DNA from 2 places in the Cellulomonas sp. FA1 genome. Region 2 is predicted to be linked to the other one. Evidence: riboswitches for the same ligand, from Rfam matches in the RefSeq annotation. Region 2 holds a riboswitch; the other holds the start of a gene.
What was found. A riboswitch is a leader RNA that binds a small molecule or an ion and turns the genes downstream of it on or off. The one in region 2 is predicted to bind S-adenosylmethionine.
Positions count from the first base shown of each region.

Region 1 (4,399 bases), 900 kb from region 2:
CGACCGTGATGGGTGCGGGCCGCGACACGTCGCCCCACAGGATCGACGGGCGCGTGCAGCGCGAGCCGTACGACTGCACCCAGCCGTTCTGCGTGACCGCGAACCCGTCGAGGTTCTCGGCGAAGTACTGCACCATGTCGTTGCGCTCGGGCTCGCCGTGCACCAGCACGTCCAGGCCGATGCGCTCCTGCAGCTCGACGACCCGGCGGATCTCCGCCTTCATCTCGTCCTCGTACGCCGCCGCCGACAGCTCGCCCTTGCCGAACGCGGCGCGGGCCTTGCGGATCTCGGGCGTCTGCGGGAACGAGCCGATCGTCGTGGTCGGCAGCGCGGGCAGCCGCAGGCGCTCGGCCTGCGCGGCCTTGCGCGCCGCGAACGGGCCGCGGCGGAACTGGTCGTCGGTGAGCGCGGCGGCGCGCTCGCGCACCTCGGGCCGGACCACGCCGGGTGCCGTCGCGCGGCTGCGCACCGCGTCGGACGCCGCGAGCAGCTCGGTGCGCACGGCCTCACGGCCCTCGGTCAGGCCCGTCGCGAGCGTCGCGACCTCGCGGACCTTCTCGTCGGCGAACGCGAGCCACTGCACGAGCGTGCGGTCGAGCGCGGGCTCGTCGTCGAGCGTGTGCGGCACGTGGAACAGCGACGTCGACGTGCCGACCGCGACGGCGGCCGCACCGAGGCCCGCGAGCTGCTCGAGCACCGTGAGCCTCGCGTCGAGGTCCGCGCGCCAGATGTTGTGGCCGTCGACGACGCCGCCGACGAGCGTCTTGCCGGCCAGGCCGGGCACCGGGACCGTGGGCGCGTCGCCGCGCACGAGGTCGATCGCGAGACCCTCGACGTCGGTGGCCGCGAGCACGGGCAGCGCCGCGCCCAGGTCGCCGTAGGGCGCCGCGACGAGGACTGCGGGCCGCTCGGGTCGTGCGAGCTCGGTCGCGAGCGCGCGGTAGGCGCGGGTCGTGGCCTCGGCCAGCACCGCCGCGTCGACGCCGATCGAGTCGGAGACGAGCGCGGGCTCGTCGAGCTGCACCCACGTCGCGCCCGCGGCGGCGAGCTCGGTGAGCAGGCGCGCGTAGACCGGCAGCAGGTCGTCGAGCCTGTCGAGCGGGTGGAAGCCCGCGGGCGCGTCCTCGGTGGGCTTCGCGAGCGCGAGGAACGTCACGGGGCCGACGACGACGGGACGCGTGAGCACGCCGTCGGCGAGCGCCTCGGCGAACTCGGCGACCGGGCGGTCCGACGCGTAGCGGAACGCCGTGCCCGGGCCGATCTCGGGGACCAGGTAGTGGTAGTTCGTGTCGAACCACTTGGTCATCTCGAGCGGCAGGTCGTCGCCGCGGCCGCGCGCGACCGTCGAGTACCCGGCGAGGTCGAGGCGCCCGTCGGCGTCCTGCAGGTCGGCGAAGCGGGCGGGCACGGCGCCGACGAGCGCGGCCGTGTCGAGCACGTGGTCGTAGAACGAGAACGCGCTCGGGATCGCGGGGGCGTCGGTCGCGAGGCCGAGCTCGGCGAGGCGGGCGCGGGTGCGCCGGCGCAGGTCGGCGGCCACGGCCTCGACCTCGTCGGCCGTCCTGCGGCCGGCCCAGAACGCCTCGAGGGCCTTCTTGAGCTCGCGGCGCGGGCCGATGCGGGGGTAGCCGAGGACGGAGCCGGTGGGGAAGGCCGGGGTGGCCGGCGCGGCGGGCGTGGTGCTGGTCATGACAGGTTCCCTCGCGGAGTCGTCGAGGCGGCGCCGGTGGGCGCGGCCGTGGTCGTGGGTGCGGTGGTCGTGGGCGGGGCGGGGTCGGCGACGGTGGTGCGCCGTCCGCCGACGAGGTCGGCGCCGTCGAGCAGGTCGAGCGCCGCCTCGTGGGTGTTGAACGTGTAGACGTGCACGCCGGGCGCGCCGCCGTCCAGCACGCCGTTGACCAGGTCGACACCGGCGCGCGTGCCGCGCCGGTGGCGCTCCGCGGGGTCGTCGGTGCCGCCGAGCAGGTCGAGCAGGCGCTGCGGCACGGGCACGCCCGTCAGCTCCTGCACGCGCAGCAGGCGGGCCGGGTCGGTGGTGGGGATGATCCCCGGCACGATCGGGATGGTGACGCCGGCCTCGCGCGCCTCGGCGACGAGACCGAGGTAGGCCTCGGCGTCGAAGAAGACCTGCGAGATCGCGAAGTCGGCGCCCGCCTCCTGCTTGGCGAGCAGCGCCTGCACGTCCTGCGCGCGTGTGCCGCCGGTCGCGTGGTTGCCGCGCGGGAACGCCGCGACCGCCACGGACAGCGGGCGGACGCGGGCGCGCACCGCCTGCGACGCGGAGCGGCCGCACCGGCGGCCCTCGATCTCGCGGAGCAGCTCGACCAGCTCGGCGGCGGTGTGCACGCCGTCGGGGTGCGGACGCCAGTCCGGCTCGCCCGCGGGCGGGTCGCCGCGCAGCGCGAGGAACGAGCGCACGCCCTCGTCGAGGAACTCCTCGACGATCGTCGTGACCTCGTCGCGCGAGGTGCCCACGCAGGTCAGGTGCGCGATCGGGGTCAGCGACGTCTCGCGCAGCAGGCGCCGCACGAGCACGCGCGTGGTCTCGCGCGTGCGGCCCGACGCGCCGTAGGTCACGGACACGAAGTCGGGCTCGACGGTCTCGAGCTCGCGCACCGTGCGCCAGAGCCGCGGCGCGGCGTCGGGGTTCCGGGGCGGGAAGAGCTCGAAGGACACGGTGGGCCGGTCGAGGGCGCCCGCCTGCTCGGCGCGCCGGCCGGCGGCCCGGGCGGGCGGCGGGGCGGGTGCCTCGACCTCGGCCACGAGGGTCATCGGGTGCGGCCCGGGAGGCACGCGGTGCGTGCGCTCACGGGGCAGCACGGGCTGCACGAGGGGTCGGTCGCCAGGGCGCAGACGGTCATCGTCACTCCATCGTTCCTGGCGGAAGCACCCACACCCTCGCAGGGAGGGGGGTTGCTGCGGCGTCGCGGAGCCAGGTCTCTCAGCCGCTCTGGATGGTCGACGACGATGCTAGCGGCCATGCCCGGATGGCGGACAGCGCTTCTCGTTCAGTGAGACGACTTCGTTCGGTCGGCGGCCCTCCCGGCTCCGACGGGCCGGAGTGGGTCGGAACAGCTCGTCGCACGCCGACCGCCCGGGGCGACGCCGGGTGGACGGCAGGGGTCAGCGGCGGCGGCGGTGCAGCGAGGGCAGCGCCTCGCGTGCCGTGCGCTGGTGCGGCAGACCGAACCAGGACGTCGCCGGGGTCATCACGGGGACGTCGTGCAGGCCCTCGTGCACGGCCGCGAGCACCTGCGGGTCGGGCTCGCCCGCCGTCCACCACGCCTCGTGCGCGGCCTGCACGGGGTCGTGCTGCCCGTCCGGGTGCGCGTGGTGGGTCATGGGGGCGACCTTAGCGGCGGTGGGAAGGGCCCCGTCGGCCGCCGGACGCTTGTTCACCCCACGCGTCACCCCGCCGGAGCAGCGCGCGCGCCACCCGGGGGACGCGGGGTCACCCGGCCACCACGACGCACGCCGCGAGGTGGTCGTCGACCACGCCGCACGCCTGCATCGCGGCGTACGCGGTGGTCGGGCCGACGAACCGGAAGCCGAGCGACTTGAGCTCCTTGGCCAGCGCGGCCGACTCGGCGGTCCGCGCGGGCACGTCGGCGTAGCTGCGCGGGCGCTCGCGGGGCGCCGTGGGCGCGTGCGACCACAGCACCTCGTCGAGCGTGCGGCCGGAGTCGTGCAGCGCGAGCAGCGCGCGGGCGTTCGCGATCGTCGCGTCGACCTTCGCGCGGTTGCGCACGATCCCCGCGTCCGCCATGAGCCGCGCGACGTCGTCCTCGCCGAAGGTCGCCACGACCTCGGGGTCGAACCCGGCGAACGCCGTGCGGAACGCCGGCCGCTTGCGCAGGATCGTGATCCACGCGAGGCCCGACTGGAACGCCTCGAGCGAGATCCGCTCGTACAGCGCGTGCTCGTCGTGGACCGGGACGCCCCACTCGTCGTCGTGGTAGGCCGCGTACACCGGGTCGCCGGAGCCGAAGCACCGGAACGGCTCGTCCTGCGCCAGCGGTGCCGCGGGCGTCGCGTCGGGTGAGGGGGCCGTGGTCGTCATGGCACGAGTCTGGCCCGTCCCGCCGACACCCCGCGTGGCGGTTCACGCCGCCGTGCGTCGCCGCCCGCCGGGCGGGCCTGGGGTCGGCCCGGATCCGTCCGAGGTGCGTGCCCCGGGCAACCGGAGTAGGCAGGGCTGCATGAGCACACCGGCAGCACCCGCCACTCCCGGTCCCGGTCCCACCCGCCGCGCGCCCTGGTGGCCGTGGGCCGTCGCGGTCGTCGTGCTCGTCGGCGTCGTCGTCGCGCTGCTCCTGACACGCGGCGGCGACGACGGCACGGCGGCCCCCACGACGTCGCCCACGCCGACCCCGGCGGCCACGACACCGACCGCACCGGC
Region 1 covers NZ_LBMY01000001.1:3,050,785-3,055,183, forward strand. The annotation lists gene metE (5-methyltetrahydropteroyltriglutamate--homocysteine S-methyltransferase) at 1-1,690, opposite strand, end outside; gene GY42_RS13715 (methylenetetrahydrofolate reductase) at 1,687-2,772, opposite strand; SAM riboswitch class I at 2,855-2,961, opposite strand; gene GY42_RS13720 (hypothetical protein) at 3,124-3,342, opposite strand; gene GY42_RS13725 (DNA-3-methyladenine glycosylase I) at 3,452-4,060, opposite strand; gene GY42_RS18335 (hypothetical protein) at 4,200-4,399, shown strand, end outside.
Region 1: linked by a shared signal. The riboswitch ahead of GY42_RS13715 (methylenetetrahydrofolate reductase) and the one ahead of GY42_RS09750 (aminotransferase class V-fold PLP-dependent enzyme) in region 2 are both predicted to bind S-adenosylmethionine.

Region 2 (4,399 bases):
CGCGCGGGTGTCGCGAGCGCGGTCTCGACGACGCCCAGCAGGTCGTCGACGCCCCGCGGCGTGGGCGTCGTCATGCCGCGCCAGACGCGCTCGTCGACGAACGCCGCGAGCGCCGCGGCGTGCTCGCGCGTGAGCGGGACGAGTCGGACGCCGTGGCCCTCGAGGGTCAGATCGTGCTGCACGCGGCCCATCCTGGCGGGCGTCCCCGTCAGGCGTGGCGTCGTCTCGCCGCGGAGCCCGCCGGAGGTGGACCCGATCGACCTCTCGCCGCTCGGAGGTGGGGCTGGATCGACCTCTCGCCGCTCGGAGGTGGGGCTGGATCGACCTCTCGCCGCTCGGAGGGCTGGATCGACCTCTCACCACCCCCGGGGTGGGCTGGATCGACCTCTCGCGGGCCGGGGCAGGTCAGTCGTCGAGCGCGGGGCCGCAGGCGGCGGCCGCAGTGGCGGCCAGGTGGTCGAGGCCGCGGACCTCGACCAGGGGGCGCGTGTCGTCGGCGACGGTCCAGCAGCCGTCGACGACCTCGTACGACGCGGCCGGGCCGCGCGTCAGCAGCGTCGTGAGCGCCACGACGAGCCGGTCGACGTGCTCGGCGGTCGTGCCGACGCCCACCGACGCGCGCACCGCGCCGTGCGACGCGCCGAGGCGCGCGAGCAGCGGGTGCGCGCAGAACCGGCCGTCGCGCACGCCGATGCCGTGCTCGGCCGACAGGTACGCGGCGACGAGCCCCGGGTTGAGGTCGCCGACCGTGAACGTCACGACACCGACGGGGTCGACCGCGTCGGGCCAGATGCGCGCGACACGCACGCCGTCGATCGCCTCGAGGCCGGCCACGAGCCGCTCGCGCAGCGCCTGCTCGTGCGCCTCGAGCGCACCGGCGGGCAGCGCCGCGAGCGTGTCGCAGGCCTGCGCGAGCGCGATCGCGCCGAGCACGTTGGGCGAACCGGCCTCGTGCCGCGCGGGTGCGGGCTGCCAGACCGTGCGGTCGGTGCGGACGTCGCGCACGGCGCCGCCGCCGGCGAGGTAGGGCGTGCCGGTGTCGAGCCAGTCACGGCGCCCGACGAGCGCGCCGGCGCCGAACGGCGCGTACGTCTTGTGGCCCGAGAACGCGACGTAGTCGACGTCCGAGGCCGCGAGCGAGAACCCGCGGTGCGGCACGAGCTGGGCGCCGTCCACGGCGACGCGGGTGCCGGCCGCGTGCGCGAGCGCGACGACGCGGTCCAGCGGCAGCGACTCGCCCGTGACGTTCGACGCGCCGGTGAGCGTGAGCAGGGCGTACGGGCGGCGTGCGAGCTCGTCGCGCAGCGCGTCGAGCGTCGCGGCGACCGTCTCCGCGATCGGCAGGACCGTCGCGACCCGGCCGGTGCCGGCGCGCGCGCCCGTGCTGCGCTGCACCCACGGCAGCAGGTTGGCGTGGTGCTCGACGTCGAGCACGAGCACGGCCCCACCCTCGGGCACGACGCCCGCGAGCAGGTTGAGCGAGTCGGTCGTGTTGCGCGTGACGATCGCGACGTCGTCCTCGCGCGCGCCGACGAACCGGGCGATCGACTGCCGCGACGCCTCGTACAGCGCGGTCGACACCTGCGACAGGTAGCCGGCGCCGCGGTGCACCGACGCGTAGAGCGGCAGCACCTCGGCGACGCGCGCCGCGACGGACGCGAGCGCGGGCGCGCTCGCGGCGCAGTCGAGGTTGGCGTAGGTGCGGCTCGTGCCGTCGACGAGCGGCACGGTCGTGGACGCGCCGGTGACGGCCAGCAGCGGGCCGCGGTCGAAGGCGGCGCGGCCCGTCGGCACGGCGGCGCCGGACGCCTCGTCGGCACACGCGAACAGCTCGGTGACGGTGGTCATGGTGGTCCTCCGGTACGGGTCCCTCGGGACCGGCCGGTCCCGCGCTTGCCGGCGCCGGACGGCGCGCGACCAGGTCGTCACCCGGGGCACCCCACCGCGGTTGGAGGGTTGCCGGCCAGCGAGCCGGGGCTTCGCGCTGACACTCTTGACCTGGGTCGAGGATCGGGGCCGCGTCCGGCGCGTGTCAACGCCGACGCGCCGTCGTTCTCGGCATGCGAGACGCGACGTCTCGCGACGAGGGACGGGGCCAGGACGCGGCGCGTGACGGGACGGCGAGCCCGTACCGACGTCAGGGCAGGTCGCGCACCATCACGACGCTGCGGTACGCCTTGCCCCGCCACTGGATCACGTCGCCCTCGACGAACCCCCAGCGCGCGTACATCCGCCGCAGCCCCTGCGCCGGGACGGCCGTGTCGAGGCCGATCGACCGCGCACCGCCGTCGACCGCCCACGTGCGCAGCGCACCCCACAACGCCGACGCCAGGCCGCGGCCGCGCAGGTCCGGGCGGACGGCGAGCTGGTTCAGCCACACCCGGCCGGGCTCGCGCGCCGCGGGCGTCAGCGCCAGCAGCCCACCGCCCGGAGGGCTGCTGCACGTGACGGTCCCCGCGAGCGCACCGGCGGCGTCGACGACGACCCAGGACGCGCCGACGCCGAGCGTGCGGGCCGCCGTCACGTCGTCGCTCTGCGTCGCGCCCGTGAAGTTCAGTCCGGCGGCGGCGAGGTCGGCGTAGGCCGCGTGCAGCAGGCGCGTGAGCGCGGGCACGTCGGAGACGGTCGTGGGGCGGAGCACGAAACCCTCGGGGACGTCCATCGGCGCCCAGCCTGGCACGGCGTCGCGGCCGTCCGCACGGCCCGTCGCCCGCCGTGAGACGCCCGCCGTGAGACGCCCGCGACGACGCCGCCCGCGCGGGCGTAGCATCGCCGCGACCATCCAGAGCGGCCGAGAGATCTGGCTCGACGACGCCGCAGCAACCCGCACGGGCGACCGTGGCGCAGGGTGCTACCGCCAGAGACGATGGGAGGACCATGACCGTGCAGCCGCGTCCCGCCCCCGGTTACGCCGGGGACGTCACCGCCACCGAGGCCTGGCAGATCCTGCAGGAGCGCGACGACGCCGTGCTCGTCGACGTGCGCACCGACGCCGAGTGGCGCTACGTCGGCGTGCCCGACCTGCGGCCCGTCGGCCGGCAGGCCGCGCTCGTCGAGTGGGTGCAGTACCCGTCCGGGCAGCCCAACCCGCGGTTCCTCGAGCAGCTCGCCGCGACCGGCGTCACGCCGGGCGACGGCCGGCCCGTGGTGTTCCTGTGCCGCTCGGGCCAGCGCTCGATCGGCGCGGCGCAGGCCGCGACCGCGGCCGGCTACGGGCCCGCGTACAACGTGCTCGAGGGCTTCGAGGGTCCGACGGGCCCCGACGGCCACCGCGGCCACGTCGGCTGGCGCGCCGACGGCCTGCCGTGGGTCCAGCCGTGAGCGGCGCGACCCCCGACCTGCCCCCGGGCCCGGGCGACTGGGACGACCACCGCCTCGACCGGACCACGCTGCGTCCCGACACGCTCGCGGTGCGCGGCGGGCTCGTGCGCACCGAGTTCGGCGAGATGTCCGAGGCCGTGTTCCTCACGCAGGGGTACACGTACGCGACGGCCGCGCAGGCCGAGGCCGGGTTCGCCGGCGACGTCGACCGCTTCCTGTACTCGCGCTACGGCAACCCCACCGTGACGACGTTCGAGGAGCGGCTGCGGCTGCTCGAGGGCGCCGAGGCGTGCTACGCGACCGCGTCGGGCATGTCCGCGGTGTTCACCGCGCTGGCCGCGCTCGTGCGGTCCGGCTCGCGCATCGTCGCGGCGCGCGCGCTGTTCGGGTCGTCGGTCGTGATCTTCGACGAGATCCTCGCCAAGTGGGGCGTGCGCACCGACTACGTCGACGGGCACGTGCCCGCGCAGTGGGAGGCCGCGCTCGCGACACCCGCCGACGTCGTGTTCTTCGAGACCCCGTCGAACCCGATGCAGGACCTCGTCGACATCGCGACCGTGAGCCGGCTCGCGCACGCGGCCGGCGCGACCGTCGTCGTCGACAACGTCTTCGCGACGCCCGTGTTCTCGCGCCCGCTCGAGCACGGTGCCGACGTCGTCGTGTACTCCGCCACCAAGCACGTCGACGGGCAGGGGCGCGTGCTCGGCGGCGCGATCCTCGGGTCCGCCGACTACGTGCGCGGACCCGTGCAGACGCTGCTGCGCAACACCGGGCCGTCGCTCTCGCCGTTCAACGCGTGGGTGCTGCTCAAGGGCCTGGAGACCATGAGCGTGCGCGTGCGCCACCAGGCGGCGTCGGCGCTCACGCTCGCGCGGTGGCTCGAGGAGCAGCCCGGCGTCGCGCGCGTCCGGTACCCGTTCCTGGAGTCGCACCCGCAGCACGACCTGGCGCGCGCGCAGCAGACCGGCGGCGGCACGGTCGTCACGTTCGACCTCGCGGTCCCGCCCGACGCACCCGCCGACGTCGCGAAGAAGGCCACGTTCGGCGTGCTCGACGCGCTGCGCGTCGTCGACATCTC
Region 2 covers NZ_LBMY01000001.1:2,155,401-2,159,799, forward strand. The annotation lists gene GY42_RS20130 (GNAT family N-acetyltransferase) at 1-182, opposite strand, end outside; gene GY42_RS09750 (aminotransferase class V-fold PLP-dependent enzyme) at 406-1,848, opposite strand; SAM riboswitch class IV at 1,885-1,999, opposite strand; gene GY42_RS09755 (GNAT family N-acetyltransferase) at 2,138-2,662, opposite strand; SAM riboswitch class I at 2,776-2,873, shown strand; gene GY42_RS09760 (rhodanese-like domain-containing protein) at 2,878-3,321, shown strand; gene GY42_RS09765 (O-succinylhomoserine sulfhydrylase) at 3,339-4,399, shown strand, end outside.